Regions from separate parts of the Pseudomonas sp. Irchel s3a10 genome, predicted to be linked through region 1. Evidence: predicted binding sites of a transcription regulator. Region 1 holds the regulator's gene; each other region holds the start of a gene.
The links. The regulator FliA, encoded in region 1, starts transcription of late flagellar genes. The targets are predictions, from matches to a motif close to CTAAAGTTTNNNNNNNNNNNGCCGNTAA.
Positions count from the first base shown of each region.

Region 2: CKW11_RS01220 (methyl-accepting chemotaxis protein) is a predicted target of FliA. The motif match lies at 4,555-4,582, and genes of this name have one in related genera.
Region 3: CKW11_RS11955 (methyl-accepting chemotaxis protein) is a predicted target of FliA. The motif match lies at 5,464-5,491, and genes of this name have one in related genera.
Region 4: CKW11_RS02325 (methyl-accepting chemotaxis protein) is a predicted target of FliA. The motif match lies at 5,478-5,505, and genes of this name have one in related genera.

Region 1 covers NZ_FYDR01000008.1:102,057-109,684, forward strand. Annotated here, with positions in the region: gene flhA (flagellar biosynthesis protein FlhA) at 47-2,176, shown strand; gene flhF (flagellar biosynthesis protein FlhF) at 2,188-3,528, shown strand; gene fleN (flagellar synthesis regulator FleN) at 3,642-4,472, shown strand; gene fliA (RNA polymerase sigma factor FliA) at 4,469-5,209, shown strand; gene CKW11_RS21995 (chemotaxis response regulator CheY) at 5,377-5,748, shown strand; gene CKW11_RS22000 (protein phosphatase CheZ) at 5,766-6,554, shown strand; gene CKW11_RS22005 (chemotaxis protein CheA) at 6,609-7,628, shown strand, end outside.
Region 2 covers NZ_FYDR01000001.1:259,725-267,352, forward strand. Annotated here, with positions in the region: gene CKW11_RS01200 (LysR family transcriptional regulator) at 1-206, opposite strand, end outside; gene CKW11_RS01205 (MFS transporter) at 384-1,694, opposite strand; gene CKW11_RS01210 (sugar diacid recognition domain-containing protein) at 1,867-2,985, shown strand; gene CKW11_RS01215 (glycerate kinase) at 3,201-4,343, shown strand; gene CKW11_RS01220 (methyl-accepting chemotaxis protein) at 4,698-6,323, shown strand; gene CKW11_RS01225 (hypothetical protein) at 6,392-7,126, opposite strand; gene CKW11_RS01230 (pyridoxal phosphate-dependent aminotransferase) at 7,359-7,628, shown strand, end outside.
Region 3 covers NZ_FYDR01000003.1:423,722-431,349, forward strand. Annotated here, with positions in the region: gene CKW11_RS11940 (hypothetical protein) at 1-76, shown strand, start outside; gene CKW11_RS11945 (YifB family Mg chelatase-like AAA ATPase) at 460-1,953, shown strand; gene CKW11_RS11950 (aldose 1-epimerase family protein) at 1,950-3,164, opposite strand; gene CKW11_RS11955 (methyl-accepting chemotaxis protein) at 3,384-5,360, opposite strand; gene CKW11_RS11960 (LysR substrate-binding domain-containing protein) at 5,542-6,462, opposite strand; gene CKW11_RS11965 (NorM family multidrug efflux MATE transporter) at 6,620-7,628, shown strand, end outside.
Region 4 covers NZ_FYDR01000001.1:513,861-521,488, forward strand. Annotated here, with positions in the region: gene CKW11_RS02290 (MFS transporter) at 1-566, shown strand, start outside; gene CKW11_RS02295 (dienelactone hydrolase) at 689-1,726, opposite strand; gene CKW11_RS02300 (FMN-dependent NADH-azoreductase) at 1,965-2,576, opposite strand; gene CKW11_RS02305 (LysR substrate-binding domain-containing protein) at 2,702-3,610, shown strand; gene CKW11_RS02310 (MmcQ/YjbR family DNA-binding protein) at 3,607-3,966, shown strand; gene CKW11_RS02315 (DUF1294 domain-containing protein) at 4,082-4,510, opposite strand; gene CKW11_RS02320 (undecaprenyl-diphosphate phosphatase) at 4,507-5,337, opposite strand; gene CKW11_RS02325 (methyl-accepting chemotaxis protein) at 5,633-7,267, shown strand; gene pnuC (nicotinamide riboside transporter PnuC) at 7,416-7,628, shown strand, end outside.

The sequences.
Region 1 (7,628 bases):
CTGCTTTGGGCGTCAAAAGTTTGCTTTAAAGGAACGGGGAAAACCGGTGGATCGCTCTCAGTTATTCAACACTGCTCGCTCGAATGTTGCCGACCTCAGTCGAGGCAATCTGGGCGTGCCGTTGTTGCTGCTGGTCATGTTGGCAATGATGATGTTGCCGATTCCGCCGTTCCTGCTGGATGTGTTCTTCACCTTCAACATTGCCCTGTCGATTGTCGTCCTGCTGGTCTGCGTGTACGCGCTGCGGCCGCTGGATTTCGCGGTGTTCCCGACCATTCTGCTGGTGGCGACGCTGCTGCGGCTGGCGTTGAACGTGGCCTCGACGCGGGTGGTGATGCTCCACGGTCAGGACGGCCACGCCGCCGCCGGCAAGGTGATTCAGGCCTTCGGCGAAGTGGTGATCGGCGGTAACTACGTAGTCGGTATCGTGGTGTTCGCGATCCTGATGATCATCAACTTCGTCGTGGTGACCAAGGGTGCCGGGCGGATTTCCGAAGTGAGCGCGCGCTTCACCCTCGATGCGATGCCCGGCAAACAAATGGCGATCGACGCCGACCTCAACGCCGGTCTGATCGACCAGAACCAGGCCAAGGCGCGCCGTCAGGAAGTCGCCCAAGAGGCTGAGTTCTACGGTTCGATGGACGGTGCCAGCAAGTTCGTCCGTGGTGACGCCATCGCCGGCCTGCTGATTCTGTTCATCAACCTGATCGGCGGTATGGCTGTCGGTATCTTCCAGCACAACATGACCTTCGCCGACGCGGGCAAGGTGTACGCCTTGCTGACCATCGGTGACGGTTTGGTGGCGCAATTGCCATCACTGTTGTTATCGACAGCGGCGGCGATCATGGTGACCCGTGCTTCCGGTTCGGAAGACATGGGCAAGCAGATCAATCGGCAGATGTTCGCCTCGCCAAAAGCGCTGGCGGTGGCCGCTGGTTTGATGGCGGTCATGGGTCTGGTCCCGGGCATGCCGCACTTCTCGTTCCTGAGCATGGCCGCGCTGGCTGCCGGTGGTGCGTACCTGTTCTGGAAAAAACAGAACGTCGCCAAGGTGCAGGCGCTGCAAGAGGTTCAGCGTCAGCAGGAACTGCTGCCGTCGCCGGCCCGCGCCATGGAAACCAAGGAGCTGGGCTGGGACGACGTGACGCCGATCGACATGATCGGCCTTGAGGTCGGTTACCGCCTGATCCCGCTGGTGGATCGCAATCAGGGCGGGCAGTTGCTGGCGCGGATCAAGGGCGTGCGCAAGAAGCTCTCGCAGGACCTGGGCTTCCTGATGCCGACCGTGCACATCCGCGACAACCTCGATCTGGCGCCGAGCGCCTATCGCCTGACCCTGATGGGGGTGATTCTGGCCGAAGCCGAGATCTATCCGGACCGCGAACTGGCGATCAACCCGGGGCAGGTTTACGGCACGCTCAACGGCATTACCGCCAAAGATCCGGCTTTCGGCCTGGAGGCGGTGTGGATCGAAGTCAGCCAGCGCGCGCAGGCGCAGTCGCTCGGTTACACCGTGGTCGACGCCAGTACCGTGGTCGCGACCCACTTGAACCAGATTCTCTACAAGCACTCCAGTGAGCTGATCGGCCACGAGGAAGTGCAGCAACTCATGCAATTGCTGGCCAAAAGCTCGCCGAAACTGGCGGAAGAACTGGTGCCGGGGGTGGTTTCGTTGTCGCAGTTGCTCAAAGTGTTGCAGGCGCTGCTGGCCGAACACGTGCCGGTGCGCGATATCCGCAGCATTGCCGAGGCTATCGCCAACAACGCCGCCAAGAGTCAAGATACCGCCGCCTTGGTGGCCGCAGTACGCGTCGGCGTATCCCGCGCCATCGTCCAAAGCATTGTAGGCACTGACTCCGAGCTGCCTGTGATCACCCTGGAACCAAGGTTGGAACAAATATTGCTCAATAGTCTGCAGAAGGCAGGACAAGGCTCTGAAGAGGGCGTTCTGCTGGAGCCAAGCATGGCCGAGAAGCTGCAGCGTTCGCTTATCGAAGCGGCGCAGCGCCAGGAAATGCAAGGTCAGCCGGTGATCCTGTTGGTAGCAGGCCCGATCCGCGCGATGCTCTCGCGTTTCGGTCGCCTCGCAGTCCCGGGGCTGCACGTGCTGGCCTACCAGGAAATTCCGGACAACAAGCAAGTGACCATCGTTGCGACAGTAGGGCCCAACGGCTGAGGTAGTGGTTTATGCAAGTTAAGCGTTTTTTCGCCGCCGATATGCGTCAGGCCATGAAGCTGGTTCGTGATGAGCTGGGCGCTGATGCCGCCATCATTGGCAACCGCCGCATTGCCGGCGGCGTCGAGCTGACGGCGGCGCTGGATTACAAATTGTCGGCGCTGGCGCCACGGGTTCCGAACATGGAACTTGAGGACGAGCTGCGCAAGACCCAGTCGCGCATCGTGACCGCCCAGGCCGAGCTGAGCCTGCGTGGCGAAGCCGACGGCAACACCAATCGCCAGTTGTTCGCCGGGCTGCCGTTGACGGCCGGCCTGCCGCTGACCGCTGCCGAACCGTTGAGCGAACCGACTTACGCCGCCCCGGCGCGTCCGGCTCCGGCACCTGCACCGGCGGCCGCTGGCGTCGATCCGCGTGCGCTGGATTCGATGCGTTTCGAATTGAACAGTCTGCGTGAGCTGATGGAAGTGCAGCTCGGCACCCTGGCCTGGAATCAGCTGCAAGGCAGCCGTCCGGCGCAAGCCAATCTGTATCGCCGTCTGCAACGCATCGGTCTGTCCGGGCCGTTGTCGCGCGATCTGCTGGCGATGATTACTGATATCGAAGAGCCGCGTCAGGCCTGGCGCATGCTGCTTGCGCACCTGGCGCGGATGATTGCCGTACCGGAAGTCGAGCCGCTGGAAGAGGGCGGGGTGATTGCCATGGTCGGTCCGGCCGGCATGGGCAAGACCACCACCCTGGCCAAGCTGGCCGCGCGCTACGTGCTGAAATACGGCGCGCAGAATGTCGCGCTGGTGAGCATGGACAGTTTCCGTATCGGCGCCCAGGAACAACTGAAGACCTTGGGCCGCATTCTCAATGTGCCGGTGACCCACGTTGATCCGGGCCAGTCGCTGGTGCAGGCGTTGGATCCATTGCTGCGCAAACGCGTGGTGCTGATCGATACCGCCGGCTTGCAGGCCAGCGATCCGGCCCTGCGCATGCAGCTGGAAAGCCTGGCCGGGCGTGGCATCCGTTCAAAAAATTATCTGGTGCTGGCAACCACCAGCCAGAAACAGGTTCTAACCGCCGCGTACCACAGTTACAAGCGTTGCGGGCTTGCCGGCTGCATCCTGACTAAACTGGATGAGACGGCCAGTCTTGGCGAAGTATTGAGCCTGGCGATCAGTCATGAATTGCCGGTCGCGTACCTGACCGATGGCCCACGGATTCCGGATGATCTGCATCTGCCGCGCCGTCATCAACTGGTCAGCCGCGCCGTCAGCGTGCAAATGCAGGAAGAACCCAGCGAAGAAGCCATGGCTGACATGTTCGCTGATATCTACCACAGCCCGACCAAGCAGGTTGGCTGAGGTAATGAACCGTTTTTGTACCTACATCGATGGTCTGCCATGCATTGTTCCGGTTGAGAACGCGCAGCCAGTAATGTGGCCTCCGTCTATGCAAGACAAGGTAAAGAAATAACATGGGCAGCATGCATCCCGTACAGGTGATCGCGGTGACCGGCGGCAAAGGTGGCGTCGGCAAGACTAACGTGTCAGTGAACTTGTCTCTGGCGCTGGCAGAGCTTGGCCGTCGGGTCATGCTGCTGGACGCCGACCTGGGGCTGGCGAACGTCGACGTTCTGCTGGGACTGACCCCCAAACGCACTCTGGCCGACGTGATCGAAGGCCGCTGCGAACTGCGCGACGTGCTGTTGCAGGGGCCCGGCGGGATCCGCATCGTGCCGGCCGCTTCCGGCACCCAAAGCATGGTGCACCTGAGCCCGGCGCAACATGCCGGTCTGATTCAGGCCTTCAGCGACATCGGCGACAACCTCGATGTGCTGGTGATCGACACCGCTGCGGGTATTGGTGACTCGGTAGTCAGTTTTGTCCGCGCCGCGCAGGAAGTGTTGCTGGTGGTCTGCGACGAGCCGACCTCGATCACCGACGCCTACGCGCTGATCAAACTGCTCAACCGCGACTACGGCATGAACCGCTTCCGCGTCCTCGCCAACATGGCGCAGAGCCCGCAGGAAGGGCGCAACCTGTTCGCCAAGTTGACCAAGGTCACGGATCGCTTCCTCGACGTCGCCTTACAATACGTCGGTGCCGTGCCGTACGACGAAAGCGTGCGCAAGGCAGTGCAGAAGCAGCGAGCGGTCTATGAAGCCTTTCCGCGTTCCAAGTGCGCGCTGGCGTTCAAGGCGATCGCGCAGAAGGTCGATACCTGGCCGCTGCCTGCCAACCCGCGCGGTCACCTTGAGTTTTTCGTCGAGCGCCTCGTGCAGCAAACAGCAGGGCCTGTGTTATGACCGCGAGCGGTATGAACTACTACAAGAAGTCGGCACGTGACGCGCAGTACGAGTTGATCGAGCGTTACGCGCCACTGGTCAAGCGCATTGCCTATCACTTGCTGGCGCGCTTGCCGGCGAGTGTGCAGGTTGAAGACCTGATTCAGGCCGGGATGATCGGCCTGCTCGAAGTCTCGACCAAATACGACGCCAGCAAAGGCGCCAGTTTCGAAACGTACGCGGGCATTCGAATCCGCGGCGCGATGCTTGATGAAGTGCGCAAAGGGGATTGGGCACCACGCTCGGTTCACCGCAACACCCGTATGGTCAGCGACGCAATTCGCTCAATTGAAGCTAAAACCGGACGTGATGCTAAAGATCACGAGGTTGCGGCCGAACTCCAATTGAGTCTCGACGATTACTACGGGATTTTGAATGACACGCTGGGCAGCCGGCTGTTCAGTTTCGACGACCTGTTGCAGGACGGCGAACACGAAGGGCTGCACGAGGATGGCGCCAGTGCTCATCTTGAGCCGTCACGCGATCTGGAAGATGAACGCTTCCAGGCGGCGCTGGCGGATGCGATTGCCAATTTGCCGGAGCGTGAGCGACTGGTGTTGGCGCTGTACTACGACGAAGAGCTGAACCTCAAGGAAATCGGTGAAGTCCTTGGCGTCAGTGAATCGCGGGTCAGCCAGTTACACAGCCAGTGCGCGGCCCGTTTGCGGGGGCGTTTGGGGGAGTGGCGAGCGCGCTGAAGGCAGTGTGGGGACACTGCGAACGAGGCTGGTGCGGTGATGAACGGCACCGGTCTTGCTCTGTTGTGCTCCAGACAGTCATCGAGTGCTTTGCCGGATTGATTGAAGTGGCGCGTCCAGGTGCTGGGCGCGTTTAAGACTGCTTGGAGGTCGAATTGAACAAAGACATGAAAATCCTCATCGTTGATGACTTCTCAACGATGCGGCGGATCATCAAGAACCTGCTGCGCGATCTTGGGTTCACCAATACCGTCGAGGCCGACGATGGCACTACCGCCATTCCGGTACTCAACAGCGGAAGCATCGACTTTCTGGTAACGGACTGGAACATGCCGGGCATGACCGGTATCGACTTGCTGCGCCACGTACGTGCCGATGAAAAACTCAAGCATCTGCCCGTGCTGATGGTGACCGCTGAAGCCAAGCGCGAGCAAATCATCGAGGCCGCTCAGGCCGGTGTGAACGGCTACGTGGTCAAACCTTTCACGGCTCAGGCGTTGAAAGACAAAATCGAGAAGATTTTCGAACGCATCGGCTGATGACGCGCGGGGGAGCTATGGAGCATAACGAATCTTCACAGGGCGATTTCGAGTCGACCCTGAAAAAACACGCGGTCGAACTGGTCGAGAGCCTTGAAAAAGGCAGGTTCGGCGACGCTGTGCAACTGATCCATGAGCTCAATCAGACCCGTGACCGCGGCCTGTATCAGGAAGTGGGCAAGCTCACACGCGAACTGCACAGTGCGATCGTCAATTTCCAGATCGATCCGCACATGCCGCAGGCCGAGGAAGTGTCGCAAATCACCGACGCCACCGAACGCCTGGGCTATGTGGTCAAGCTGACCGAAGCCGCGGCCAACCGCACCATGGATCTGGTGGAAAGCGCCACCCCGGTGGTCAATGGCCTGGCTGAAGAAGCCCAGGCCCTGAGCACCGATTGGGGCCGCTTCATGCGTCGTGAAGTCGGGGCTGAAGAGTTCCGCGAACTGGCGCGCCGGGTCGACGGTTTTCTGTCACGCAGCAGCACGGACAACCGTGCGGTGTCGAGCAACCTCAACGACATCCTGCTGGCTCAGGATTACCAGGACCTCACAGGTCAGGTGATCAAGCGTGTGACCCAACTGGTCACCGAAGTCGAAAGCAATTTGCTCAAACTCGTCCTCATGGCCAGTCAGGTTGACCGCTTTGCGGGCATCGAACACGACCGTGCCGCGATGCTTGCAGAAAAAGATCCACAAAAACATCTCTCGCAGGGTGAAGGTCCGCAGATTCATGCCGATAAACGAGAAGACGTTGTGTCCGGTCAGGACGATGTGGACGATTTGTTATCCAGCCTCGGATTCTAGAGTTTTGGAATTTTAGGTTTTTTGGGTTTTTAGACCTGTAGGAGCACCCCATTAATGAGCTTCGGCGCCGATGAAGAGATCCTTCAGGATTTCCTGGTTGAGGCCGGCGAGATTCTTGAGCAACTGTCCGAGCAACTGGTCGAGCTGGAAAGCCGCCCGGATGACGCAGATCTGCTCAACGCAATTTTTCGCGGTTTCCACACTGTAAAAGGGGGCGCCGGCTTCCTTCAGCTCAACGAGCTGGTGGAGTGCTGTCACATCGCCGAAAACGTGTTCGACATCCTGCGCAAGGGTGAGCGTCGCGTTGATGCAGAACTGATGGACGTGGTGCTTGAGGCACTGGACGCGGTGAACAGCATGTTCAGCGAAGTCCGTGAACGTGCGCCGATCACTGCTGCAACCCCGGAACTGCTGGCCGCGCTGGCGCGTCTGGCCGAACCGCAAACGGCCGACGAAGCACCGGCTTCGCCAGTGGCCGAGATGATCGAAGAACTGGTCGTCGAAGGCGATTCGAGCGATTCGGGCGACATCACCGATAACGAATTTGAACAGCTGCTGGATTCGCTGAACGCCGTCAAGGCCGAAGCCGAAGCCCCGGCTGCTGCTGCACCTGCGCCGGCTGCCGATGCCAGCGATGAAATTACCGACGCCGAATTCGAGTCGTTGCTCGATCAGTTGCACGGCAAAGGCCAGTTCGCGGCGGACGCCGTGGCACCGGCAGCGGCCGCTCCGGCGGCACCGGCGGCGGGCGACAGCTCGGACATCACCGACGACGAATTCGAAGCACTGCTCGATCAGTTGCACGGCAAGGGCAACTTTGCCGTTGAAGCGCTGGAGTCGGCGATCGCCTCGGCACCGGTTGCGCCTGCCGCACCGGCGGCCGCCGCTGCCGGCAGCGATCTGATCAGCGATCACGAATTCGAATCGCTGCTCGACGAGTTGCACGGCAAAGGCAAGTTCACCGACGTTGGCGCCGCTGCTGCAGGCACCGCGTCGACTGTGGCCGCGCCTGCCGCCAAGGCTGCTGCCGCTCCGGCTGCTGCGCCGAAGGCTGCTCCCAAGCCTGAGCCGAAA
Region 2 (7,628 bases), on a different contig from region 1:
ACACTGTCGAGATAGCGCCGACCTTCTTCGGTCAGGCGCATGCTGCGGGTGGAGCGCGCGAGCAAGCGGGTACCGAGACGGGTTTCCAGCCTCTTCAGTGCAATGCTGGCAGCGGCCGGCGTCAGTTCCAGCGCGCGGGCAGCGGCGGAGATACTGCCGGAGTCGGCGACGCGGGCGAAGATCTCCAGATCGAGAATCGAGCTCATTGGTAAAAATCCTTTAAAGATCAGTGCGTTTTTGCGGGATTTTTCCGTGATTGGCAAGCACGGGCGCGGCAATCAATGAGCAAAAAAAGAACGCAGCCTGCGGCAGCTCCTACAGGGAAACGCGTATTTGCGTGTAGGAGCTGCCGCAGGCTGCGATCTTTTGATCTTGAAGCGTGATTAAGCCCGCAGCGTCCGCGTCATGCGCAACGCCAGCAAGCTGCCGCCGACAATCACACCGGCCAGCAGATACAACGCCGCATCGGTCGAACCGGTGCTGTCCTTGACCCAACCCACCAGGTACGGGCTGAGGAAACCGGCCATCTGCCCCATCGAGTTGATCAACGCCAGACCACCGGCCGCGGCACCCGCTCTCAACAGGGCGGTCGGCACCGGCCAGAACATCGGCAGACCGGTCAGTGCGCCCATGGTGGCGATGGTCAGGCCGAGGATGGCGATGGCCGGGTTGGCGGCGAAGTTCACCGCAATCAGCAGACCGAGCGCGCCCATCAGCATTGGCACAACTAAATGCCAGCGACGTTCTTTGCGCAAGTCCGCCGAACGCCCGACCAGCAGCATGAATACCGCCGCCAGCAGATACGGAATCGCGCTCAGCCAGCCGATCACCAGGTTGTCGCTGAAGCCGAGGTTCTTGATGATCGACGGCAGCCAGAAGTTGATCGCGTACACGCCGCTCTGGATGCAGAAGTAGATCAGGCCGAAGGCCCAGATCGCCGGGTTCTTGAACACCGCGAGCAGCGAGTCCGAGGTGGTTTTCGGTTTGTTCGCCAGGTCTTCGGCCTGATCCGCCTCAAGCACCGCGCGCTCGTGCGGGCTCAGCCACTTGGCATTGGCGAAGCTGTCGCTAAGCAGGAAATAGGCGAGGGCACCGAGGATCACGGTCGGAATGCCTTGCAGCAGGAACATCCATTGCCAGCCGGCCAGTCCACCTTGCCCGGCGGCGAAGTGATTGAGGATCCAGCCGGAGAACGGGCTGCCAAGCAGGCCCGAGACCGGAATTGCCGACATGAACAGTGCCATGATCCGTCCACGGCGGAACGTCGGGAACCACTGCGAGAGATACAGCACCACACCGGGGAAGAACCCGGCTTCGGCGGCGCCGGTGAACAGGCGCAGGGTGTAGAACTGAGTCGGGGTGGTGACGAACAACAGGCAGGTCGACAACGTGCCCCAGGTGATCATCATCAGCGCGATCCAGCGGCGCGGGCCGAATCTGGTCAGGGCCAGATTGCTCGGCACGCCACACAGCACGTAGCCGATGAAGAAGATCCCGGCACCGAGGCCGTACACGGTTTCACTGAACTTCAATGCGTCGAGCATCTGCAGTTTAGCGAAGCCAACGTTGACCCGGTCGAGGTAGTTGAACAGGTAGCAGATGAAGATGAAGGGGATCAAACGCAGGGTGATGCGTTTGTAGACGGCGTCTTTACCGTCATCGATGGTCTGGGTAGCTGCGGCGCTCTGCGACATAGCGGCTCTCTCTTTATTATGATTTTTTGCGATGCACAGGTTAACGTTGATCGCCGTGAGAGTCTCGGCCACCTGTGGCCGGATTGTCTTTGTGCCTGAGCACAGGGTTTGCCGCCAGACCCTGTGCGGGTGAACAACCGTCCGCCGCCGTTGCTTAAGGATTTTGCCGATCATGTTCGAACTCGATCACGACCTCGCTCAGGATATCGTCGACCGGGCCATGGCCATTTTGCCCTACAACGTCAATGTCATGGACAGCCAGGGCCTGATCCTTGGCAGTGGCGAGCCGGAGCGTATCAACACCCGTCACGAAGGCGCGCAACTGGTGCTGGCCAACGGGCGGGTGGTGGAGATCGACGCGCAAACCGCGGTGCATTTGAAGGGCGTGCAGCCGGGGATCAACCTGCCGCTGCTGCTCGATCAACGCCTGATCGGCGTGCTTGGCATTACCGGCGAACCGGAGCAACTGCGCACCTACGCCGAACTGGTGCGCATGACCGCGGAAATGCTCGTCGGCCAGCGCAATCAACAGGCCGAGCAGCAATGGCGGCGCCAGCGTTGCGATGACCTGCTGGCGTTGCTGTTGAGCGAAGCCGGGGATTCGCCGCGACTGGTCGATGAGGCGCAGCAATTGGGTCTCAAACCGCAATTGACCCGGGTGCCGTATCTGTTCGAACTCGGTCTGGAACATGGGCCGGGGCAAACCGTCGAGGCCTTGAGCGCCTGGTTGACTTCGCGCTACCCGGACAGCTGGTGCGTCAGTTCGGCCAAGTCATCGCTGCTGTGGTGCCGGCCCGCAAGTCAGACGGTTGAGCATGATCGTTTGCTGGAAAAGCTTGATGGCCTCGGCTGGAACATTCTGCGCATCGCCGTCGGCGGGCAGGCGGATGGCCTGGCCGGTTTACGCCGCTGTTATCGGCGCGTCGGCGATCTGCTCGCCTATGGCCGGGATGTGCTGCCGCAGTCGCGACTGCTGACGCTCAATCGTTATCGCCTGCCGGTGATGCTCTGGCGCCATCGCAACGATGATGCGCTGGATGAACTGCTCAAGCCGTTGCGCAAAGTCATCGCCAAGGACGGCAATGGCCAGTTGCTCGCGACCCTGCGCAGTTGGTGTGAACACGATGGGCAGAGCCAGGCGTGCGCCGATGCGCTGGGCATTCATCGCAACAGCCTGCGTTATCGGATGGAGCGGATTGCCGAGTTGAGCGGGGTAGATCCGCTGAAGCTCGACGGGATGCTGGCGCTATATCTCGGGGTGCAATTGCTGCCGCAGATTGATCCGGGCTGATCGGGTGTTTTCACCGACGCCTTCGCGAGCAAGCTCGCTCCCACATTTGAAATGCATTCCTCTGTGGGAGCGAGCTTGCTCGCGAAAGCGTCGGTACATTCGACATAGGCTTTTGTAGAAATGAACAACAATCGCCAATCCCGCTTGTGCAGCGGACAGGCGTCAATGCGCAGGCCGACTGGCAGCATGATGAGCATTGGAACTGGAGAATTCGCATGAAGATCGTCATCGCCCCCGATTCGTTCAAGGACAGCCTGAGTGCTCAAGGCGTTGCCGAGGCTATTGCCTTGGGGCTGGCGCAAGTCTGGCCGCACGCGACGCTGGTCAAATGCCCGATGGCCGACGGCGGCGAGGGCACGGTGGAGTCGATTCTTGCCGCTTGCGAGGGCGAACTGCGCCGCACCCGAGTGCGCGGGCCGCTGGGTGCGCCGGTCGACGCCGCGTGGGGCTGGCTGCCGCACAACCACACCGCGATCATCGAAATGGCCGAGGCCAGTGGTTTGCAATTGGTGCCTACGGGGCAGCGCGATGCCTGCATCACCAGCACCTTCGGCACTGGCGAGCTGATTCGCGCCGCGCTGGATGCCGGCGCGCAACGGGTGATTCTGGCGATTGGCGGCAGCGCCACCAACGATGGCGGTGCCGGTGCGATGCAGGCGCTCGGGGTGAAATTGCTCGATGCGCAGGGGCAGGCGCTGGTGCCGGGTGGTCTTGCCTTGGCGCAATTGGCCCGTCTTGATCTGAGTGATCTGGATTCGCGTCTGGCCCAGGTACGCTTCGACATCGCCGCCGACGTCAACAATCCGCTGTGTGGCCCGCATGGCGCCTCGGCGATTTTCGGCCCGCAAAAGGGCGCGTCAGCTGCACAGGTGCAGCAACTGGATCAGGCGCTGGAGCACTTCGCCGGGCTCTGCGCGCAAGCGTTGGGCAAGGACGTTCGCGATGAGCCGGGTAGTGGTGCGGCAGGTGGCCTGGGTTTTGCGGCGAAGGCGTTTCTTGGCGCGCAATTTCAGGCTGGCGTCGAAGTGGTTGCCGAGCTGGTGGGCCTGGCCGAAGCCGTCAACGGCGCCGATCTGGTGATCACCGGCGAAGGGCGTTTCGACGCGCAGACCTTGCGCGGCAAGACTCCGTTCGGCGTGGCGCGGATCGCCAGGCAGCACGGTGTGCCAGTGATCGTCATCGCCGGGACTTTGGGCGAGGGCTATCAGGAGCTTTACGGCCACGGCATCGACGCGGCATTCGCCGTCACCAGCGGCCCGATGACCCTGGAACAGGCGTGTGCCGAAGCGCCGCGCTTGTTGCGCGAACGGGCGACGGACATCGCCCGGGTCTGGCAGATGGCTAAACTCAATAGCTGACGCCCTGAAGATGTTGTGGCGAGGGAGCTTGCTCCCGCTCGGCTGCGCAGCAGTCGTCAATCCGGCTGATGCGGTGAGACTTATGATACGTGGTGGCAGGTTATAGGGCCGCTTCGCAGCCCAGCGGGAGCAAGCTCCCTCGCCACAGAAGTAGGCCAAGCTTCACGGTGTTTCAGTGGTGAAACACCTTGAAAAATACTTGAGATTTGCACGAAACCTTCCTGAAGAGCCGCCGATACAGAGATCAGGCGCACACAGATTCCCTCGAACAGTGACGCCGTACTGGCCCCGCCCCCCAAGGGCCAGTGATGACGGCAAGGACGCTCGCAGCTACCTCTATCCGAGAGTCCAACCATGTCCTTGCGTAACCTGAATATCGCGCCCCGTGCCTTCCTCGGTTTTGCCTTTATCGCCTTGTTGGTGATTGTCCTTGGTGTGTTCGCCGTCAACCGCATGTCGACCATCCGCCAGGCCTCCCTCGACATGGATACCAACCAACTGCCCAGCGTCACTTACCTTGGTGTGGTGACGGAAAACGTTCTGCGCCTGCGGATTCTGTCGTTCCGGATTCTGGTCAACCGCGACCCGGCAGGTCTGCAAGAAGCGCAAACGCGCATCGGCGTGCTGGTGGACAAGGTGCGCAGGGCTCAGGCCAGTTACGCCGCGTTGCCGGCAGAGAGCGAAGAGCGTGCGTTGTATCAGACGTTCGCGACCACGCTCGACAACTACCTGCAAGCGCAAAACCAGATGATGGAGCTGTCGCGTCAGGACAAGGTCGACGAGATGCGTACGTTGATCAACACGCGGATCAAGGACGGCACCGACCAGATGGGCGAACAGCTCAACAAGCTCATCGCCATCAACGCGGCGGGGGCGAAAGTCGCCTCCACTCAGGCCGGCGAGTATTACGACAGCGCCATTACCGGTATCGTGATCGTCGCTGTGGTGGCGGCACTCGCCACCGTACTGCTGGCCCTGCTGCTGACTCGCAGCATCGTCACCCCGTTGAACCGTGCGGTACTGGCAGCGCAAACCATCGCCGGCGGCAACTTGACCCAGTCCATCGAAGTCGACGGCAAGGACGAAGCCACACAGCTGTTGCAAGCGCTGGCGACGATGCAGACCAACCTGCGTCAAACCATCGAACAGATCGCCGGTTCCGCCACTCAGTTGGGCGCGGCTGCCGAAGAGCTGAGCGCGGTCACCGAAGAAGCCTCCCGTGGCCTGCAACAGCAGAACAACGAGATCGAACAAGCCGCCACCGCCGTCAACGAAATGACCGCCGCCGTGGAAGAAGTCGCACGTAACGCGGTGTCGACGTCCGAAGCCTCGAACCAGTCGACCCAGGCCGCCCGCGAAGGTCGCGATCAAGTGGTGAAAACCGTCGACGCGATCCAGACCATGACCCATGACGTGCAGAGCACCGCGCAAATGATCGAAGGCCTCGCTGCGCAGGGTCGTGACATCGGCAAGGTGCTCGATGTGATCCGCGCTATCGCCGAACAGACCAACCTGCTGGCCCTCAACGCGGCGATCGAAGCGGCGCGTGCCGGTGAGGCCGGACGCGGATTTGCGGTGGTGGCGGACGAAGTGCGTGCCTTGGCACATCGCACCGCGCAATCGACTCAAGAAATCGAAAAAATGGTCGCCGGTATTCAGAACGGCACCGGCGAAGCGGTTTCGTCGATGCAGCAAAGCAACCAGCGTACCCAAACCACCCTGGAAATGGCCCGCGCTGCCGGCGTGGCGCTGGAGCAGATCACCCAATCGATCCATCAGATCAACGAACGCAACCTGGTGATCGCCAGTGCCTCGGAAGAACAGGCGCAGGTCTCGCGTGAGGTCGACCGCAACCTGGTCAACATCCGTGATCTGGCCACGCAGTCCGCCGCCGGGGCCAACCAGACCAGCGCTGCGACCCATGAACTGTCGCGTCTGGCGGTGGATTTGAATGCAATGGTGGCGCGGTTTGTGATTTGAGAAATACGCAGTTGCCTGAAGTGGGACGAACCAGATGAGTGTTCGGCCCACCTCGAAGAGTCAGCGCTTCAAGACAGGTCCACTTTGACTTGCTTAAACGAAGATTGTTGCCCAAGGTTTCCTGCACGATCGCGCAGCCTGTAAAACGCGAACATCGTGCCGGAGCCTATCTCACGGATAATCGCGCCACTCAGTTTGATAACGGTAGGTGAAGTTGCGTCATGCACCGTTTTAATGATGACTGGCTCCGCCGCAAGTGAGCCAAAGTGAAATTCGATGCTGTCGCAGGCTCGCTGCTGCATATAGGTGGCAATGGTTACCAGAACTTCATCATTGTTGGCGGCGAGATACTGCTGGGTGATCCCCTCAATGTCGATTTCTGGTGGAAATTGCGGAGGTTCTCCCGGATTGCCGAAGTTGGGAGCCGTTAGATCGACCGTAATCGGCGTGCTCGCGGCCATGGCTTCATTCCCGCCAATATTGACGATATATGAAACCTCGTGCTCGCCTTCCTGTGCCAGGTAGGTCTCAGGAATATGGGCCGCAAATGGGAAAAGCGCCGGGTCGATGGGTGTCGTAAAAGGATAGTCCGCCACCGGTTTCTCATTTAACAACAGCGTCAACAGTACTTGCACTGGCACTGGTTCAGGAGGTGAACACTGCCAGTCTGGAATCAACACCTTTAGTGGCGATACCAATGCACTCAATGGCAACAGGTTAACCTGACTGCCAGGGAAATCGGGTAGCGCATCGGGGATTTCCGGTGCGTCCAATAAGAGGATTTTTTCATTCAGATTCGTCATCGTTTCAACACTCCGTCGTTTCGATTAGAGGGGGCCGCAGTTGTTTCCTCATGTTGATTAAGCGAGCGTTTGTGAAGTGAGTCTACTGTCAGCTCTGACAGGTAGTCAGCGGTCTGCTAATCGACCACAGTACGAAGTTCTTCTTTAAATTCATCCAAAGGACAAAGCGGCTGGCGCGGTTTGTGATTTGACCTAGGGTGAAGGCTGGAGACCGCGCAATCAGGAGACGTGCATGCGCTATTCAGCCTTGACCCAACGCATCGCCGGGGACGGAGCCGCTGCCTGGCAGATTCATGACCGAGCGCTGGAGCTGCGCGCCGAGGGGGTCGATATCCTGCTGCTGAGCGTGGGCGATCCGGATTTCGACACGCCGTTGCCGATCATCCACGGCGCCATCGACAGTCTGCTGGCCGGCGATACGCATTATTCCGACGTGCGCGGACGTTTGGCGCTGCGCAAGCTGATCGCCGCCCGCCATCAGCGGCGCAGCGGTCAGGTGGTG
Region 3 (7,628 bases), on a different contig from region 1:
GACTTGGTATCCGCAAAAACGCGCACATGGCACGTTAGTGGGGCAGATACCACGAGTACCATCAAATCAGAAATAAAAAAAGGCGTCCGATGGACGCCTTTTAAGTATTTTTTGAGGAGTAGTCGCAGCGATTCTTTAGCTCCTGGCTTTACGGCCTTGGGTTCAGAATCCGACAGGCTAGCCCGTCGTCACTACTTCAGAGAAACCAGCTTTCTCTGCTGCCAAAAATGCGGGGGAGCTTTTGCTGGTGCCCAGTCCCGACGAATGCGCAGTTGCAGTCCTCGAACGGGATGATCCGTCAATGCCGGTCGAGAGTCAACGGTCCAATTCAGGCAAGCAATGACAGCCCATCGGGTCTTGATACGTCTTGTAAACCTCTATTTCAGCACTGAAACCCGGCTCAACTATCCTTCAAAAACCCGCAGGAAGCGGCTCCCCGATTCAGCTCAAGGAATGACCATGTCCCTCTCCATCGTCCACAGTCGCGCCCAGATTGGCGTGGATGCTCCCGCCGTTACCGTCGAAGTTCATCTGGCCAACGGTCTGCCGTCGCTGACCATGGTTGGCCTGCCCGAGGCGGCGGTGAAGGAGAGCAAGGATCGGGTGCGCAGCGCGATCATCAATTCCGGGCTGCAGTTTCCGGCGCGGCGGATCACCCTGAATCTGGCGCCAGCGGATCTGCCCAAGGATGGCGGGCGCTTTGATCTGGCGATTGCCCTGGGGATTCTGTCGGCGAGTGTGCAGGTGCCGTGTCTGACGCTGGATGAGGTGGAATGCCTTGGTGAATTGGCGTTGTCCGGCGCTGTGCGGCCGGTACGCGGGGTGTTGCCGGCGGCACTGGCGGCGCGCAAGGCCGGGCGGGCATTGGTGGTGCCGCGGGCGAATGCCGAGGAGGCGTGTCTGGCTTCAGGGTTGAAGGTGTTTGCGGTGGATCACCTGCTGGAAGCAGTGGCGCATTTCAATGGGCATACGCCGGTCGAGCCTTATGTCTCGGACGGGCTGATCCATGCGGCGAAACCTTATCCCGACCTCAACGAAGTACAAGGGCAGATGGCCGCGAAACGGGCGCTGCTGATTGCGGCGGCAGGCGCGCACAACCTGTTGTTCAGTGGGCCACCGGGAACCGGCAAGACCTTGTTGGCAAGTCGCTTGCCCGGGCTGCTGCCGCCGCTGTCCGAATGCGAGGCGCTGGAAGTGGCGGCGATTCAATCGGTCGCCAGCGGCGTGCCACTGACCCATTGGCCACAACGGCCCTTTCGCCAGCCGCACCACTCGGCCTCCGGGCCGGCACTGGTCGGTGGCAGCTCGAAACCGCAACCCGGCGAGATCACCCTCGCCCACCACGGCGTACTGTTTCTCGATGAGCTGCCAGAGTTTGATCGCAAGGTGCTGGAGGTGCTGCGCGAACCGCTGGAATCCGGGCATATCGTGATTGCCCGAGCCAAGGATCGCGTACGCTTTCCCGCGCGTTTCCAGTTGGTGGCGGCAATGAATCCTTGTCCCTGTGGATATCTTGGCGAGCCGAGCGGCAAGTGCTCGTGTACACCGGACATGGTGCAGCGCTACCGCAACAAGCTATCGGGGCCGTTGCTGGATCGGATCGATCTGCACCTGACGGTGGCGCGGGAAGCGACGGCGTTGAATCCGGCAGTGAAGCCAGGCGAGGACAGCGCCAGTGCGGCAGCCGTGGTGGCCGAGGCACGCGAACGACAGCAAAAGCGTCAGCGTTGTGCCAATGCGTTTCTCGATCTGCCAGGCCTGAAGCGGCACTGCAAGTTATCCACAGCCGATGAGAAATGGCTGGAATCAGCCTGTGAGCGGCTGACCTTGTCGCTGCGCTCAGCCCATCGTTTGCTCAAAGTCGCCAGAACCCTGGCAGACCTTGAGCAAGTCGATGCAATCAAGCGCGAACATCTGGCCGAGGCGTTGCAATACCGGCCAGCGACGCCTTAATGCTCGGTCAGATCAACCAGCGGCGTCTGCCGCACTTCGGTTTCACGCCCGGCCTGAATCTCGGTCACGCGCTTCAAGGCGTTATCCACAGCGCCTTTGTTTGCGAGCAGGCTGTAGCTGATCTGAAACTGTTGGCTGGCCTTTGGCGCAATGGTCGGCACCAGATTCAGCGGACGCTGATAGCGGCGGTTGTAAGAAAAACTGGTGCCCGGCTCAAGCCCAGTGACATAGCCCTGCCCTTGGGTGTCAGTGTTTTTCCACAGGGAAAACACCGGCAACTGCTGAGTGTTGAAGCCAACGGAGACACCGAGGCTGCCGGCCTTGTTGTGCAAAACGGTCAGGGTTTCGCCTTTGGCGTCGGCATAGGGCACGACGTTGTAGACGGTTTCGTCGTAGTCCTTGGTCGGTGCGCGGTAGGTCTGCCAGTCGGGCAAGTCGCCCTTGGCCTTGTCGTTGAATGGCGAGACCTGTTTTACCGGCGCAGCAAAACGGGCGCCCTGCTCGAGGAACGGCGTACTGAAGTTGCTGTGATACAGCGCCTGGTATTCCTTCGGATAATCGCCGTTGTTGGTCAGCGTATCGTTGAGGGCAAAGCGCACGCTGCCCGGCTCGGTGACCAGCTCAGTGACGACCGAGAAGTCGACTTTCTTGAAGGCCTGCTCCTTCAGTTCACCGCGCAGACTGATGGCGTACGGCGGCTTCTCATCAATGTGCAGGGTAACGCTGCTGGCCGGAATGTTGGCGGCGCGTCCGTGCAAGGTCAGCAACTCACCATTGTCCATGCCGGGATGGCCGACCCATTCGTAACCGCAACGGGTCACCAGCTCGTTGAAGCCTTCCAGCCAGCCCAGCCCGCCGCGGCCGTTAAGTTCGATGAAGGCCGGGTTGACCACTTCCTTGACCGGCGAATCCCAGCCCATGCGCACATTTCCTACAGACGCCTGCAGGACATTCATGCCACGGGTCGGCACCACCGAGAGTTTCATCGTGCCGTTATCGATATCGACGATGCTGACACCTTCCTGTCGTCCGCCGTGCAAGGTTCGCAGGCTCACGGAGAACGGCTTGTCGGTTTTCACCCCGAGCTGCTCACTGGTGATGCTCCAGTTTTGCGCGGGTTTGTTGGTATCGAGGAGTACGTAATCCCAGGCCATGGCGTGGGAAGCAGCAGAGAGTGCGCCGAGTGCAACGGCGAGTTTGAGCGGGGTCATGGCAGCAGCCTTTATTGGAGTTGTGCCATTTTTATAGCGCTGCGGAAACGTTTCAGCAAGTGCAATGGAGCTTGCGATCGTGTGATTTACCAAGAATTGGCGGGGATCCATTCGCGAGCAAGCTCGCTCCCACAGGGATCTCGGGTGTTCACAGAATCTGTGATTCACGCCGGAAACTGTGGGAGCGAGCTTGCTCGCGAAGGCTATATCAAGGCTGTATCAACGGAAGCGATCAACCTCAGAACGCAAGTCCGCCGCCAATTTCTCAAGCTCCTTGGCGGTCACGGCCAAGTTAGAAACAACCTCACGCTGCTCACTGTTGGCCAGCGCAATGCTCTGCAGGTTACTGCTGAGCAAAGTCGCCGTGCTGCTCTGCTCCTGGGTCGCGGTGGTGATCGCCGCGAACTGCTGCCCTGCCGAACGGCTCTGCTCATCGATCCGCGCCAGCGCCGAGGCGACATTGGCGTTACGCGACAGGCCTTCCTGCATCAGCACATTGCCCTGCTCCATGGTGCTGATCGCGTTGCCGGTTTCCTGCTGGATGCTGTGGATCATCCCGGAAATTTCATCGGTGGCCTGACGGGTGCGCGAAGCCAGGTTGCGTACCTCATCGGCGACCACGGCAAAACCACGGCCCTGTTCACCGGCGCGGGCCGCTTCGATGGCCGCGTTGAGCGCCAGCAGGTTGGTCTGTTCGGCGATCGAGGTGATCACGCTGACAATGCCGCCGATTTCCTGGGAACGCTGACCGAGGGTGTTGATCACGGTCGCGGTGGTGTTCAGTGCACCTGCGATCTGCTCCAGCGAGGACGAAGCTTCTTCCATCGAGCTACGACCGATTTGCGTCTGCTGGGCATTTTCCTGCGCCAGACGCTGAGTCGCGCCCATGTTGTCGGCGATGTTCAGCGAAGTGGCGCTGAACTCTTCCACCGCGCCAGCCATGCTGGTGATTTCGCCAGACTGCTGTTCCATGCCTTCGTACGCACCGCCGGACAAACCAGAAAGCGCCTGGGCGCGGCTGTTGACCTCTTCCGAGGCGCGGCGGATGTGCTCGACCATGGTCGACAGGGCCTGGCTCATCTGGTTGAACGCGCGGGACAGCTGGCCGATCTCGTCGTTGCTCGAGACGTTCAGGCGCACGCTCAGATCACCCGCGCCCAGCGCTTCGGCCTGGCGCACCAGATCACTCAGCGGCGCCAGTTTGCTGCGCAGCAACCACACCACCGAACCCACCGCCAACAGCATCGCCAGCAGGCTGCCGATGGCCAGTTGCGTGCCGACGCTCCAGGTCACCGCGCGAATCTCGGCTTTCGGCATGCTCGCCACTACCGCCCACGGCCCACCGTCGAACGGTACCGAAACACTGTAGAAATCTTCGTTCTTGTCGCCCCAGAACTGACCTTTGCCAGGGGTCTTGGCCAGAGCGCCAATCACCGTGACCGCCTGATCCAGTGCCTGGACACCCGCCGGCGCCACCAGCCATTTGTTCTGCTCATCCAGCAGCGCCAGCGAACCGGTCTGGCCGATGCGGAAGCGCTTGAGGTTGTCGAACTGGGCGTTCTGCGCGTCGGTGTAGTCAAAACCAACGAACAACACCGCAATCACCTTGCCGCTGCTGTCGCGCACCGGGGTGTATTGGGTCATGTAGGAGCGATCAAACAGCAACGCGCGGCCGACGTAGCCTTGCCCGGCCATCAACTTCGCATAAGCCGGGTGCGCATGATCGAGCAAAGTGCCGATGGCGCGCGTGCCGTCCTGTTTGGTCAGCGAGGTGCTGACCCGCACGAAGTCTTCGCCGCTGCGTACGAACAGCGTGGCAACCCCAGCGGTCATTTGCTTGAACTCGTCGACTTCCTTGAAGTTGTTGTTCAGCACTTCGCTGCCCAGGTGCAGGCCAGGAGTCTGGGTACCGGCCACCGCCACCGGTGCATCCGGGTGAATGCTCAGACCGGCGCTGAAGCGCTTCTCGAACAGCCCGCTCAGGCGCTGGGTGCTTTCACGCAGCGTGCCGTGGAAGGTGCTCAACTGGTCGGCCAGCAGCCGCGCTTCACTGGCGAGGTGTTCTTCACGGGTGGCGAGGTTGGCGGTATCCAGCGAACGCAGAGCAAAGACAGTACTGCCGCTGATGACAATCGCCAGTATCACGGCGAGCGCGAGGCCCAGCTGCGAGGCGATCCGAGCGCGAGGTTGAGACATGGACAGCTCCTGGCCGAACTTGCCGATCCTCCTTGATCGCAGCTCGGATAATTTTCTAATGGGGGTGAATCGTGGATACCTGCACGACGGTTCCACATGCACGTATTCGGCGGTAAAGCCGAATACTTGAGCGAACAGCAGGGTTATGGCACAAGGCCGGCATTGTGGCGGCTCTAACGTTTCAGCTCAAGCGTGTTACATCCGGCAGCGCCATGGCCCGCACCTCACCTTGCAGGAAGTCGCTGAGACGGCGCAAACGTTCACCTCCAGGACGGGTTTTCGGCCAAACCAGGTAGTAATTCAGGCCGCTGGCGACGGCGGTCGGCCACGGCAGGCTCAGTCTTCCTTGCGCCACATCCTCGGCGACCATCAGCAAATCGCCCATCGATACCCCGTAACCACGCGCTGCGGCAATCATGCCCAGTTCCAGGGTATCGAACACCTGTCCGCCCTTGAGCGAAACCTGATCGGACAGCCCCATGTGTTCCAGCCAACTGCGCCAGTCGCGCCGGTCCGGGGTCGGGTGCAGCAACTCGGTGGAGGCCAACCGCGTCACATCCCAGGGCTGATCGTTCAGCAGGTTCGGCGCGCCGACAGGAATCAATTCCTCGGGAAACAGCAGGCTGGCTTCCCAGTCCGGCGGAAAGTGCCCATCGCTCAGCAGCACCGCGCAGTCGAAGGGCTCGTTGTTGAAGTCCACCGAATCCACGTCCATCCAGGCACTGGTCAGTTGCACTTCGTTGCCGGGCTGTAGGTGACGAAAACGGCTGAGCCGCGCCAGCAGCCAGCGCATGGTCAGGGTCGACGGCGCTTTCATGCGCAAAATGTCGTCTTCGGCGCGCAAGGTGTTGCAGGCGCGTTCAAGGGCAGCAAAACCGTCGCGAATCCCCGGCAACAGCAGCCGCGCCGACTCGGTGAGTTGCAGGTTGCGTCCGCTGCGGTGAAACAGCTTGCAGGCAAAGTGTTCCTCCAGTGTCTTGATGTGCCGGCTGACTGCACTCTGGGTGATCGACAATTCCTCGGCCGCCCGGGTGAACGAGCTGTGCCGCGCCGCCGCTTCGAATGCGCGCAGGGCATACAAGGGAGGAAGACGACGGGACATACACAAGCTCCTTTGGCGGCATCCGGCCACCCCGGCGAGGTTACTCATGATGAGTTTTAATCATGCCACCCATCCTTTTTATCCTTTTGTGCAAACCCTGCCAAGCGCCGAGAATCGACGGTCTCTTGTTCCCTCTGATTGATGGGTGGTGATGACCATGCAGCATCCTGTGCGTACCGAACTCTGGGCCATCCTGCGGCTGGCGGGGCCGTTGATCGCCTCACAGTTGGCGCACATGTTGATGGTGCTGACCGACACCCTGATGATGGCGCGCCTCAGCCCCGAAGCCCTGGCCGGCGGCGGACTGGGCGCGGCGAGTTATTCGTTCGTGTCGATTTTCTGCATCGGCGTGATCGCCGCGGTCGGCACGCTGGTGGCGATCCGTCAGGGCGCCGGCGACATCATCGGCGCGGCACGCCTGACCCAGGCCGGGTTGTGGCTGGCGTGGCTGATGGCGCTGGGCGCCGGGTTGCTGCTGTGGAATCTGAAGCCGGTCTTGCTGCTGTTCGGCCAGACCGAAACCAACGTCAACGCCGCTGGACAATTTTTGATCGCTCTGCCCTTCGCCCTGCCCGGCTATCTGAGCTTCATGGCCCTGCGCGGTTTCACCAGTGCGATCGGCCGGGCGACCCCGGTGATGGTCATCAGCCTCGGCGGCACCGTGGCCAACTTCCTGCTCAATTACGCATTGATTACCGGGATGTTCGGCCTGCCGAAACTGGGGCTGACCGGCATCGGCCTGGTCACGGCAATCGTTGCCAACTGCATGGCGCTGGCGCTGGCCTGGCACATCCGCCGGCATCCGGCCTACGACGCTTACCCGCTGCGCGCCGGCCTGTCGCGGCCAAATCGTCAGTACCTGAAAGAACTGTGGCGGCTCGGCCTGCCAATTGGCGGCACCTACGCGGTGGAAGTCGGTTTGTTCGCCTTCGCGGCGCTGTGCATGGGCACCATGGGCAGTACGCAACTGGGCGCACACCAGATTGCCCTGCAAATCGTTTCGGTGGCGTTCATGGTGCCGGCGGGAATGTCCTACGCGATCACCATGCGCGTCGGCCAGCATTACGGCGCCGGGCAACTGAGCGATGCGCGGATGTCCGGGCGAGTCGGTATCGTCTTTGGTGCGGTGGTGATGCTGGGTTTCGCCATGGTGTTCTGGCTGTTGC
Region 4 (7,628 bases), on a different contig from region 1:
AACGGCTGTCTTTTTGGGCGGTGTTCGGGCGGATTGCACCGTATGGGGCCAGTTTGACTCTGGCGTCGATCGGTTACGGCACACTGACCACCTTCATCACCCTTTATTACCTCAACCGTGGCTGGAGCGGCGCGGCGTATTGCCTGACGGTGTTCGGCGTGTGTTTCATCCTGTCGCGGTTGCTGTTCATTTCGGCGATCAGCCGCTTTGGCGGCTTCAATTCGGCGATTGCCTGCATGAGCATCGAGACCGTTGGCCTGGTCTTGCTGTGGCTGGCGCCGTCCACCCCGTTCGCCCTGATTGGCGCAGGGCTGGCGGGGTTTGGCTTGTCTCTGGTGTATCCAGCGCTGGGGGTCGAGGCGATCAAGCAGGTGCCCAGTTCCAGCCGTGGCTCGGGATTGGGGGCTTATGCGGTGTTCTTTGATCTGGCGCTGGCGATTGCCGGGCCGTTGATGGGCGCGGTGGCGTTGAATCTAGGGTATGCGTGGATTTTCTTCAGTGCAGCGCTGTTGTCGGTGATCGGGCTGGGGTTGACCTTGGTGCTCAAGCGCAGCTCGATGTCCTGAAGTTTCGTATAAATCACTGTGGGAGCAGGCTTGCTCGCGAAGGCGGTCGATCAGTCGCTATCTACATTGACTGACCCACCGCATTCGCGAGCAAGCCCGCTCCCACAGGGGAATTGAGTCGCTCACTGATCTGCGGTCTGCATCCCCGCCCGGTTCGGCTTGCCCAGCGTTCGAGAAAAAAACTGCCCGGCTTCGGAAATCAGGTTGCGATGGATATCTTCGCGGTTCACGCCGTCAGCGTCGGTGCACAGCGCCGGCATGGCGAGAATCTGCTCTTCGTTGCACGGCGCCATGAATACGAAGTGCCCTGCCCCGGCCAGCAATTTGAAGTCCGGTGCGGTCGGCAGCTTGCGCGCCAGCGCGGCGGCGTTTTTGTCGAAGGCCACCAGTTTGTCACCGTCGCCGCTGTACAGCAGCACCGGCACATGCACGTCCGCCAGAGTGCTGCGACCGAATTTCAGGCTCAGCGGCGCCATCAGCAGCAAGGCATGCACGCGCGGATCGGCCACTGGCTGCAGGTCATCGCGGTCGACGATCAACTCGCCCTGGGTGTTGCAGGCATCATGGTCGTCAGGACGCTCCTGGCAGTACCGGCGCAGGCGATCCAGATCCGGCTGCGCGCCAGAGAGGATCAACGCGGTTTCGCCACCGGCCGAATAGCCAATCACCCCGACCTGATCAGCGTTAACGAACGGCGAAAGCATCGGGTCACCGAGGGTAGCGGTGATCGCTTCGGAAATCTGGATCGGCCGCCCATACAGATTGCTCAGGGTGCCGAGGCGGCTGTGGTCTTTGGAGTTGTCGCCGGGATGAATCACCGCGACCACTACAAAGCCCTTGCGCGCCAACGAGGTGGCAAGGTCATGTAGCGCCAGCGGCGTGCCGGTGTTGCCGTGGGACAGCATCAGCATCGGAAAGCGACCGATCGCTACCTTGGTGTCGGCGCCCGCCTCGACGGTGTAACCCTCAAGCAGACTGCTGTGTTCGCGATCGCTGGAGGGATAGAAGGCGATGGCGCGCATCGGTTGCAGATCCAGCGGATCGAGGAATGTCATCTCGTGGTAACCGACACTCCAGACAGGGTGTCGCCCCGGCGCGGCATGCACTGAATTAACGCTGCCGAACAGGCACATCAGTAACGCTGCACAAAGACGCATCATGGGATGGCCCACCCTGTGTTACTCAATCGAATGATCCTTTGTGCTGCGACACGCCCGAAACCCGGTGGTTCGGTAATCCGGCGCAGCGCTGCACTCAGACTTTGATCGTTTGACTGCATAACCCGGGCCAGATTATGCAACAGTCAGAAACAAAAAACTCCGCATCAGGCCCTTGCAGAACCAGAATACAGAGTTTTTTGAGGGGCTACCTGAACCGCAGCTGGTCTTTACACAATGCTTACGCGGCGGCGAACAGTTGCTCGCTGATCTTCGCCTGAGCAGCGCTCATCGCGTTGTTGCGCACTTCATCACCGTAGGCCAGACCTTCGGCACGGACGATTTCGATGTCGGTGATGCCGAGGAAGCCCAGTACCAGCTTCAGATATTCTTCGTGAGCGATGCCGCTCGCCTGACCGGCATGGATGCCGCCGGAGGTGGAGACGATCACCACTTTCTTGCCACCGCACAGGCCTTCAGGGCCGGCTTCGGTGTAACGGAAAGTCTGGCCGGCGACGGCGACGCGGTCGATCCAGGCCTTGAGCTGGGTCGGTACGGTGAAGTTGTACATTGGCGCGGCGATGACGATGGCGTCGGCAGCGATGAATTCGGCCAGGGTCGAGGCGCTCAGTTCGGCTTCATGCTGTTGTGCGGCGTCGCGCAGTTCAGCGGTGGTACCGGCAGCCACCAGGGTGGTCGACGAGAAGTGGCTGATGGCGTCGGCGGCCAGGTCGCGGTAGGTGACCACAGCTGTTGGCTCGGCGGCTTGCCAGGCTTTGACGACTTGGCTGCTCAGCTGACGGGAAGCGGAGTTGTCGCCCAGAATGCTCGAATCGATGTGCAGCAGTTTCATGTGGAATCTCCTGTAAAGAATCGCCGGCGGCGACGGAATGGAGACAATCCTACGGAAGAAACCAATGGCTGATTAGCTGCCGACAATGCGATAGTTCGTCCCACTGATAGAACGGTGGACTTTTCATGCAGGATCTCAACGATCTCTACTATTTCGCCAAAGTGGTCGAGGCCGGTGGGTTTGCCGCAGCCGGGCGATTACTGGGCATTCCCAAATCCCGCCTTTCCCGTCGCATTGCCGAACTCGAAGAGCGCCTCGGCGCTCGTCTGCTGCAACGCACCACGCGCCAGTTGAACCTGACCGCGGTTGGCGAGCGCTACTTGCGTCACTGTCAGGCGATGTTGCTGGAAGCGGAGATGGCCGACGAAGCGGTCGCCAGCATGTCCAGCGAGCCACGCGGCCGCTTGCGGGTGTCCTGTCCCACGGGTCTGGCGCGAGAAATGTTGCCATGGGTGATCAGCGAATTCCTCGGCAAATTCCCTCAGGTGCAACTGGAGGTGGTGTTGCTCAACCGCCGGGTGGATCTGGTCGCTGAAGGCTTCGACGTTGCGCTGCGTGTGCGCGAACTCGGCGATGAAGATCCATTGCTGGTCACCCGGCGTCTGCGCCAGGCACAAATGGTCGTGGTGGCCAGTCCGGCCTTTGTCGAGGGTAAGACCATCAGTCAGCCGCAAGATCTGAAGTCGCTGCCGGTGCTCGGCGCACTGGAAGCCGATCGCATGGTCCACGTGCGTCTGCTTGATCAACAGGGCAACAGCGTCGAACTGAACATGGAGGCGCGCCTGGGCATCGATGACTTCATCGTGCGCAAGGCCTGTGTGCTCGCCGGCCAGGGGTTTACCCTGTTGCCGATGATGTATTGCGAAGCCGACCTTGAGAGCGGCGCCCTGGTGCAACTGTTGCCCGAGTGGTCGTTGCCCGGCGGCTGGTTGCAGGCGGTGTATCCGCATCGACGCGGGGTGATGCCGGCGGTGCGGGCATGGATCGATCATCTGGTCGAATCGTTCAATGCGTGCGGGGAGCGACTGTTATGAAACAGGGAAAGATGAACGAAGCGGACGTCGCCGCCTTTTGCCTGGCCTTGCCGGGTGCGCGGGAGGATTACAAATGGGGCGGCGTGCGGGTGTTCTCGATTGCCGGCAACAAGATGTTCGCCCTGCAAGGGCTGCGCGGGGATTCATTGGCGTTCAAGGTCGACAAGGACCTGTTTCTCGGCCATTGCGACCGCCCGGGGATTCACCCCGCGCCGTATCTGGCGCGGGCGCAGTGGATCATCATGCACCCGCCCTACCCGCTGGGCGCCGAGGAATTGCAGGGATTGCTGCAGCGTTCGCATCAGTTGGTGGTGGGCAAGTTGCCGAAGAAGACCCAGATCGGATTACTGCTCTAAACCCGATCCTGTAGGAGTGAGCCTGCTCGCGATAGCGGTGTATCAGTCGACATCTCCTTGACTGATGCGACGCCATCGCGAGCAGGCTCACTCCTACAGGAGGATTTGTGGAGATTCAGAAAAGTGACAGCAGGTTCGAACCGAGAAACAGCTGGTCGATCCAGAACACCTGATGCAGCGCCACAATCACCCAGAACAGAATCTGAAACGACACCTTGCGCGTCTTGTGCCGGAATACCTGTTGGGCGATCAGCGCGCCCGGCCAGCCGCCGGCGAGTTCCAGGGCATGGAGAATGTTCTCCGGCGTGCGCCACGCATCGGCGCGGGCCTTGCGTTTATCCGCCCAGTACATGAAAAACGCCAGCACGCTGACCACGCCATAAGCAGTCAACGGCACCAGCGAGATCCCGCGCAGCCACATCGACAGCGAACCAAACAGTGGCAAGGCGCAGACGATCAGCAGCACTGCCAGTTTCAACTTCAGATGCTGAATACCGCCACGGGACGCGTGTCCATCCGGGCGGCGCGCGCGGGAATCATTCATGGTTTGACCGCCGACCAGTCCACCCAGCCGAACTGCCAGGTCGCCAGAATCACCAGACCAAAAACGATCCGGTACCAGGCGAACGCCGCGTAGCTGTGGCTGGCGATGAACTTGAGCAGACCGCGCACGGCGATCATGGCGAAGATGAACGCGGTGACGAAGCCGATGGCGAATACCGGGAAATCCGCCGGCACGAACAGATCTCGATATTTGTAACCCGAGTACACCGCTGCACCGACCATGGTCGGCATCGCCAGGAAGAACGAGAACTCGGTCGCGGTCTTGCGCGACAGGCCGAACAGCAGACCACCGATGATCGTCGAGCCCGACCGCGAAGTGCCAGGAATCATCGCCAGACACTGGGCGAACCCGACTTTCAGCGCGTCCTTCCAGGTGATCTCGTCCACGGTTTCGGCGTGCACCTCATGCTGGCGACGCTCGGCCCACAACATGATCACACCGCCCACCACCAGCGCGGTCGCGACGGTGATCGGGTTGAACAGGTATTGGTGAATCAGGTCGGCAAAGACCACCCCTAATACCACCGCCGGCAGAAACGCGATCAGCAGGTTGGCCGTAAAACGCCGTGCACTCGGCTGGGTGGGCAGGCCAATCACCACATCGAGAATCTTGCGGCGAAACTCCCAGACCACTGCGAGGATCGCGCCAAGCTGAATAATGATGTTGAACGCCATGGCTCGTTCGCCACCGAACTCGAGCAAGTCGGCAACAATGATCTGGTGTCCGGTACTGGAAATGGGCAAAAACTCCGTCAGCCCCTCTACAACTCCAAGAATCAGTGCCTGCAAGGCGGTCCAAAGATCCATCAATCCCCCAAAGAGCGATGCACGCGGGCATGCCCCGATAATATTTTTCTAACGTTCACTGCATTCAGCGTAGCTGTACCGATTCCGCGCGCACAGGATCCACACGAAACGGTCAAAATTCCGTGAAATATCAACTTGGATTCAGGTTTTCACGCACGGGGCCGAAATCCTAACAGACAAGCCTTGATAGTGCAGCGGCGTTATACGACTTGGGTCGCGTATGCCCGACCACTCAAACGTGGTTGGATGCTGGCGTTGATTTATTACAAGAAAAAGAAATCGGAGTGACAGCGTTATGAACAGCTTGCGCAGTGTGTCGATCAGCCGACGCTTGTGGCTCATCTTGATTGTGGCCGTGGTCATGTTGTTGACCTTGGGCATGTTGATGCTCAAGCAGATTCACGATGACCTGTATCACGCCAAGGCACAGAAAACCCAGCATGTGGTGCAGACCGCCAGCGGTCTGCTGACCTATTACCACGACCTGGAAACCGCCGGCACCCTGACCCGCGACGCCGCGCAGAAACAGGCGCTGACCGCCATTCGTGGCCTGCGTTACGACCAGAGCGATTACTTCTGGATCAACGACCTCACCCCCGTGATGGTCATGCACCCGACCAACCCCAAACTCGAAGGCCAGAACCTCTCGGCGATCCGTGACCCGGACGGTTTCGCGGTGTTCAACGAGATGGTTGCGATCGCCAAAAGCAAAGGCGCCGGCATGGTCGATTACCGTTGGCCCAAGCCCGGCGCCAGCGAGCCGGTCGCGAAAACTTCCTACGTAAAACTGTTTGAGCCGTGGGGCTGGGTGCTCGGTTCCGGGGTTTACGTCGATGATGTACAGAGCGAGTTCCGCGCTCAGTTGATCAAGGCCTCGGTGATCGGCCTGGTTATCGCGCTGATCATGGCCCTGCTGGTGATATTGATTGCCCGCAGCATCGTCCGTCCCTTGCAGGAAACCGTGAACGCCATGGCCAATATCGCCAGCGGTGAAAGCGATTTGACTCGCAGCCTCGATACCCATGGCCAGGACGAAGTCACGCAACTGGCGCATCACTTCAACGCCTTTACCGCCAAGCTGCGCCGGGTCATCGGTGACTTGCAGGTTTCGGCCAGCGCCCTGGGCCAGTCGTCCAGCGAACTGGGCAACGATGCGACTCAGGCTCAGCAGCGCAGTCAGCAGCAATCGCAGCAGATGGAACTGGTGGCGACCGCGATCAACGAAGTGACCTACGGCGTGCAGGATGTGGCGAAGAATGCCGAGCACGCTGCTGCGGAAATGCGCGATGCCGAAGCCCAGGCGCAACAGGGCCAGATCAACATCGACGGCAGCCTGCAACAGATCGACAAGTTGTCCGCAACTATTGATCAGGCGGTCGAAGTGATTCGCACCTTGGCGGCGGAAAGCACGCAGATCGGCAGTGTGCTGGAGGTGATCCGCTCGATTGCCGAGCAGACCAACCTGCTGGCGCTCAACGCGGCCATCGAAGCGGCCCGCGCCGGTGAACAGGGCCGGGGGTTTGCGGTGGTGGCCGATGAGGTGCGGTTGCTGGCGCAGCGCACGCAAAAGTCGACAGCGGAAATCCAGGGCATGATCGAACGCCTGCAAAATCATTCCGAAGCCGCAGTGAAGGTCATCGGCGACAGCAGCAAGGCCTCGCAACTGACCATCGAACAGGCGGGATTGGCCGGCGCGAGCCTGAATGCCATTGGCCAGGCCCTGCGTAATCTCAACGGCCTGAACGCTTCGATTGCCAGCGCCACACTGCAACAGGCGCATGTGGTCGAGGACATCAACCAGAACGTCACCCAGGCGGCCGGCCTGTCTCACAGCACGGCGCTGGCAGCGGAGCAGTCGAGTGTGGCGAGCATAAAGCTTGGGCAGTTGAGCGAGCAGTTGAACCAATTGTTGCGCCAGTTCCGCGTCTGACACCGTTCCCCTGTAGGAGTGAGCCTGCTCGCGATAGCGTCGTATCAGTCAACCACAGAGTGGCTGAACCACCGCCATCGCGAGCAGGCTCACTCCTACAGGTTTTTGGGTACAATCCGCTCCCTCCTCAACTCCTCAAGGAACCCCCATGTCCGGGCTTGAACTGTTTGCCGCCGCCCTCGGTGTGATCGCCGTGTGGCTGACGGTCAAACAGAATCCGTGGTGCTGGCCGATCGGCCTGGTCATGGTGTTGCTGTACAGCTGGATCTTCTATGACGTGAAGCTGTATTCGGACATGTTGCTGCAAGTGATTTACGCCGCGCTGCAAGTCTACGGCTGGTGGCAATGGACCCGCGCCGGG